2 linked regions of the Rubinisphaera italica genome follow. The protein of the gene in region 1 binds, or shares a complex with, the protein of each later gene. Links are inferred from orthologs where the notes say so. Each region holds a gene or a part of one and is shown on either strand. Other genes may lie near its edges.

Region 1 (3,105 bases):
CTGGATGCCACAACCGGGGAAGAAATCTGGACAGAGCGAATTGGCGGAAACTTCAGTGGTTCGCCGATCTGGCTGGAAAATAAGCTGTATGTCATCGACGAAGCAGGCACTGTTGTCGTTCTGGCCGCTGGCCGTGAGTTTCAGGAACTTGGCCGCGTTCCTTTAAATGACCTTTCTTATGCAACACCGGTTGTCGCCAACGGGCGGATGTATCTAAAAACCGCTACAAAATTGTATTGTCTTCCCAAAAAATAGTTTCGAACTGATGGATGTCTTGATAAACTGTACACCCAGAATTCACGATATTTTCGTCGAAGACACTCTCTATATTCATTCTTCATGATTGGGCTTGGATTTTACCAACTCAATTGTTCTGCAACTTTTCGCCATATTTTATTCTTATCATCCTGCTCTTAACGCAGTTGGCGTGAACTTGTGTCAATTACTGGTATCCAATTTGCTCAAAAACTTTTCTATTCATATTTTTTGCTACTATTTTTCAAGGAACTGATGCCATGCCAGCTTGGCCAGGTGGAGCTTGTCCGGACTGTGGGGATCACATGCCCGCAAATTTAATCACATGCCAGACGTGCCGTGCTCTTTTGAATTCGGAATTGAAAGTCACTTTTGTCGATATTCCTGAATTTATTCCCTTGCAGGAAGTCACCATAGACGAAAAAAAAAAGTAGTTCTTCCGCCATCGAACAAGCCCCAGCCAACAACTCCAGCAAAATCTTCCTGATTCGTGCCAAGGGGATTTACCTGAGTTGTCCGAAATGTCAGCAGGAACTTAAGATCCCGGTGAATTTTTTGAATTCCAGCGTGAAGTGCAATCGCTGTGATGCGGGTTTTATCTGCAGGATTGAGGAATCAATGAGCAACCTGCAGGGAGTGTATGTCGACTGCCCACATTGCACAAAAAGAATTCGCGCTAATCGCGAAATGGCAAATCAGAATGTATTATGCTACCATTGCTCAGGCGGGTTGCATATCACGCTGGAAGCTTGATTTGATGATGATAGTTTTTTTACAAGCACGAAGCGCAAGCGAGTGTGTTCAAATGCAGACTTAACATACTCGCTTGCGCTTCGTGCTTGTGCATTAATCTCATCTCAGAATTGTGAGAGAAATCGCAGGTCGTTCTCATAAAGCAGGCGAATATCTTTAACGCCATAACGCTTCATGCAGAGGCGTTCGATGCCCAGTCCGAAGGCAAAACCGCTCACTTCTTCGGGATCGTAGCCGACCGCTTTCAATACATTTGGATCGACCATCCCTGCCCCGCCAACTTCCATCCAACTCTCTCCCCACTGAATGTCGACTTCGACAGAAGGTTCAGTGAATGGGAAAAACGACGGACGGAAACGAATCGCGATGTCATCCCCCAGGTATTGAGTCGCAATCATTTTGAGTGTTGTTTTCAGGTTGCTCATCGTGACATGCTTGTCGATGTACAAGCCTTCCATCTGATGGAACATGCAGGAGTGAGTCGCATCAATGGTATCGGGCCGATAAACCCGCCCCGTAGAAACGATGCGAACGGGAGGAGGAACCTGTTCCATGACTCGAATCTGGACAGTGGAAGTCTGACTTCGCAGCAGCCAGGGACCACCAGCCCCCTCCTGAGCGACCGAAAGGTAGAAATTATCGAGCGGATCGCGTGCGGGATGGTCATCCGGGATGTTAAGAGCAACAAAGTTGTGATAGTCATCTTCAACTTCTGGGCCATCAGCGACATCGAAACCGAGGCGACCCGCGATTTCCTTGAACTCGCTGATCGTTTTCGAAATCGGATGCCGTTTCCCGAGTGGGGATGCAATGCCGGGGAGAGTCACGTCCAATCCAGCGGCTTGCTTGACGGGCTTAGCCAGTTCGTCTTTGCGGGAATTCAAAGAAGCTTCAACCGCATTTTTGGCCGCATTGAAGCGTTTCCCAAGTTCAGGGCGTTCTTCCGGCTTAGCTGTCGATAGTTGAGTCTGAATCTCTTTCAGACGTCCTTTTTTCTTGCCGAGAAAGCGAATTCGTGCCTCTTCGATGTCCGACAATTCGCCACACTGACTGATGACCTGCAAAGCTTCGTTTTGATAATCATCCAGGACTTGGAGCAAATTCATCGAATGGGATCTTCGCTATAAGGCTTGTGATTTTGACTGATTTTATAGTACTTCATTAATTTTTGTGGTTGACAGTATTTTTCAGGTTTAGCCCCGAAAGATTCTTTCGGAGCGGCGTAGCTGCAAGAAGCCTATGGGAAATTTCCACTATCAAACTGAAAACCTCTTGTGGACTTCGTTCACTCAGATAGCAGGGCTATCTGGGCTCCCCTTACCCGATGTATAATACCCATAAAAATCCTGAAGCGTCGTAGAAAATTCTACGAAAAAAGGCGGCTGAGAATCTCATCCGCCTCTTATTCTTATCTCAGGGCCGCTGAAACACGAACTCATGCGTATTTCAAATATCGCCTGATTACAGGCTGGCCTTGACAACATTGAATACTTCCGCGAATACCGCTGGCTCGTGGAATGCCAATTCGCTCAGTGATTTACGATTCAAAGTCAGGCCAGATTTAGTCAATCCGTTAATAAATTCGGAATACCGCAGGCCGTGTTCACGACAAGCCGCATTCAGACGAATAATCCATAAACGACGCATTTCGCGTTTACGCACACGGCGATCGCGGTAGGCGTAAGCACGGGACCGCAAGATAGTTTCACGGATGGTACGATTGAGGTTCTTACGTCCACCAAAATTGCCTTTGGCTTCACGCAACAACCGTCTTTTTGATCTCAAACGAGCTTTGCCACTTCTGACTTTCATTTTGACTCTCTGCCGCTTTGTTCAAATTCTGTAAATGTTCAAATTCTGAGGATTTCCGCAAGTGTTCCAATCTAATCAACCCGTAGGACAGACTTCCCGCCTGTCTCCATAATCAGACCAGATGCGTTCAACTCAGAGACCTGGACGCAAGGCGTCCGCAATTTTCTTGGCAACTGTCCCTGTGATCACACCATCGCCCCGCAAGGCTTGTTTACGATCGGCAGACTTCTTGCTCATGATGTGACCGCGATTCGCTTTGCGATGCTTCGCTTTACCAGTTGCGGT
Region 2 (3,240 bases), 280 kb from region 1 along the record:
GGAAAAGAGTTTTCCAGAGGATGGAATTCTCGGCGAAGAATTTCCGGAGAAGCCGGGGAAGAATCAGTTTCGCTGGATTCTCGACCCGATTGATGGCACAAAGTCTTTCGTGCATGGCGTTCCCCTGTTTGGTTGCCTGATTGGACTGGAAGAGATCGGCAAGAATGATGAGCGGCATTGTGTTGTTGGCGTCTGTCGTTTTCCTGCTCTCGATGAAGTGGTGTATGCAGCCAAAGGTTCAGGAGCCTGGTGGAAAATTAAAGAGAACGAACCGATTCCCGCACGTTGTTCCACGAACACCAATCTTTCAGAGGCTTGCTTCTGCACAACCAATGTCGCCCGCTGGGAACAGTTAGGTCTCTCGAAACCGTATTATACTCTCTGCAATGGCGTGCAATTGACCCGAGGCTGGGGTGATTGTTTCGGACACATCCTGGTCGCAACGGGCCGAGCCGATATTATGGTTGACCCAGTACTGAGCGAATGGGACGCAGCAGCTCTGCTGCCGATTCTCGAAGAAGCCGGCGGCCACTTCATCGATCGAGATGGAAATGCAACCATCTATTCGAAAAACGGTATGTCAGTCACAGCTGCGATGAAAGATCAGCTGCTGCAGATTATCAACGACAAATAAATTCAACCTGTAAGTTGCGAAGATCTCCAGACACCCGAACCCCGAGTCCCGAAACCCGATCACATGATAGTCAGCTGGAACTGGTTAAAAGATTACGTCACCCTCGATTGCGATCACGTCACGGCTGCAGAAAAGCTGATGATGTCCGGTTTGAATCTCGAGGAGATTGAGTCTCAGGGTGATGATTTCGCCATCGATCTGGAAGTGACCAGCAATCGTCCAGATTGTCTGGGACATATCGGTGTGGCGCGGGAGTTGACTGTACTGTTTGATAAGACATTACAGATCCCAGCCGCAGAGATTTCCACTTCTTCCGAAAAAACTTCAGATGTCACTTCGGTCGAGAATCAATCGCCCGAACATTGTACTCAGTATCAGGCACGCATCATTCGGGGCGTGAAAGTTGGCCCAAGTCCGGAATGGTTGCGAAAGCGATTGGAAACTCTTGGACTGCGATCCGTCAATAATGTCGTCGATGTGACTAATTATGTGCTCCTCGAATGCGGCCAGCCATTGCACGCGTTTGATTTGAATCGACTGGATGGAAAGAAGATTGTCGTCCGACAGGCGAAAAAAGGGGAAAAGATTCAGGCGATTGATGGCAAGGCCTACGAACTGGATGAGCAGATGTGCGTTATTGCCGATGCGTCTAATCCGGTTGCTATTGCTGGTGTGATGGGCGGCAAAGAGACCGAGGTTGATGAATCAACAACTGACCTGCTGATTGAAACGGCCAACTTTGCTCCTCTATCAGTGCGCCGAACAGCTCGCAAACTTTCATTGTTCAGTGATTCCTCTTTCCGTTTCGAACGAGGAGTTGATGTTCGCCAAATCGACTGGGCGAGCCGACGTTGCTGCGAATTGATTGTGCAGGTCGCAGGCGGTGAGATCCTGGAAGATTCGATCAAGGTCGGAAATTTTGAGCCAGTATTACCAGAGGGGATCACATTACGATTCGCTCAGGTTCCTCGGATTCTGGGAATTGATGTGCCGGTTGATGCGAGCCGAGAGATTCTGAAAAAACTTGGTTTGACCGAGCATGATTTTCAAGGCGAGTCTGCCATCTATTCTCCTCCCAGCTGGCGTGCAGATTTAACTCGGGAAGCAGACCTGATTGAAGAAATCGCCCGCATCTACGGCTACGATCAAATTCCTGAAAACGATCCTCCTCTGGTTCGTGCGACGGCTAAGTCCGACCAGGATCGGACGACCGATATCGTTCATCATGTCTTCAATGCTGCGGGCTTCTATGAAGCAATTACGATGTCGTTTGTCTCAGCCGAACTTTCTGCAGCCTTCAACCCGCGTGGACTCGAAACACAATTGCAGGTCGAGCATTCATCACGGAAGAAAGACAATCAGCTGCGGTCATCACTCATTCCAAGCTTGCTGGTTTCTCGTCGAGCGAATGAACGAACTGGAACCAGCAATTCTCAACTTTACGAAATCTCGCGAGTCTTCACAGGCTGGACCAAAGTGGGAGCGATTCAGCCGCTCTCCGTTGGCTGCGTGACCAGTCAATCATTCTTCGAACTCAAAGGTTTGCTCGAAACGCTCGTCAGCACTTTGAACCCACAACTCCACTTCGAAGCAACTGCTTGTGAAGCAACGGGCTATGCGAGCGGCCGAGTTGCCAGACTGAGTTTAAACGGGAAAGACTGGGGTTGGATTGGTGAACTGGATCGAAAGGTGCTGGATCAAGCGGGCTTGAGAGATGCGGTTACTGCTGCTGAGTTTGAATTGCAGCCGCTGATTGACATTCTCGACCAGGCTCCTCAGGCACAGGCAATTCCACAGTTCCCAGCAGTCGAACGGGATTTCAACTTCCTGATCAACGATGAAATCACGTGGCAGCAGTTGTCCGGGACGATTACTAAATCCGGTGGACCTCTTTTCACGGGTGTGGAATTCGTCAGCGAATATCGCGGCAAGCCGATCGAATCCGGAAAGAAGACTTATCTTGTGCGAGCAGCGTTTCGGTCAGCAGAACGCACCCTGACCGGCGAAGAAGTCGATACTGCTCATGCCCAAATTGTCGCTAATTGTGAGCAGGAACTGGCGGCTGTCCTGAGGTAGTTTTCTCACGTCTCTCTTCAATCCATTTCAAACTCCTCTTTGATAAGCAGTCAGGTGTATGAAAAAGATTGAAGAACTGGATGGGATTCGCGGGCTGGCAATCATTGCCGTTATTCTTTTTCATTGCCTGCGGTTTTCTCATACGATCCCTGCTCTCTCTTTTCTTGATCTCGTCTTTGGCAGTCTGTGGATTGGTGTCGATCTGTTCTTCGTGCTTTCTGGGTTTTTGATCACATCAATTCTCATCACACAGAAAGAGGCTGAGCACCGACTCAAAAACTTCTATATTCGACGAACTCTGCGGATATTTCCGCTTTACTTCTTTGTACTCGGTATTGTCCTTCTCTTGAGTTGTCTGAATATCTCCCCTTTCCGGGAGGTCTTCAGCGATCTGGTCTATCATTTTACTTACACCTTCAACATCCGTGTTGCCTTGTATGACTGGCCTGAAGCTCCGCTCCTGAATCATTTCTGGAGTTTGTGTATTGAGGAACAGTTTTATCTGGTGTGGCCGTTTCTTGTATTTTACA

What was found.
Region 2: the proteins of pheS (region 1) and pheT are in contact, whole or in part, in a crystal structure (PDB 6P24), measured with the Escherichia coli proteins. The link is inferred for Rubinisphaera italica from one-to-one orthologs.

Annotation. Positions count from the first base shown.
Region 1 is NZ_SJPG01000001.1:3,448,515-3,451,619, forward strand. The notes cover bases 114-2,889. They hold pheS (phenylalanine--tRNA ligase subunit alpha), read right to left. Parts: upstream 2,115-2,889; coding sequence 1,113-2,114; downstream 114-1,112. Other genes in these bases: Pan54_RS12790 (outer membrane protein assembly factor BamB family protein), read left to right, coding at 114-255; Pan54_RS25865 (hypothetical protein), read left to right, coding at 516-689; rplT (50S ribosomal protein L20), read right to left, coding at 2,470-2,820. In the rest of the region: more of Pan54_RS12790, read left to right, coding at 1-113; rpmI (50S ribosomal protein L35), read right to left, coding at 2,953-3,105.
Region 2 is NZ_SJPG01000001.1:3,733,033-3,736,272, forward strand. Bases 293-3,203 are described here. They hold pheT (phenylalanine--tRNA ligase subunit beta), read left to right. Parts: upstream 293-697; coding sequence 698-2,710; downstream 2,711-3,203. Other genes in these bases: Pan54_RS13950 (inositol monophosphatase family protein), read left to right, coding at 293-634; Pan54_RS13960 (acyltransferase family protein), read left to right, coding at 2,769-3,203. In the rest of the region: more of Pan54_RS13950, read left to right, coding at 1-292; more of Pan54_RS13960, read left to right, coding at 3,204-3,240.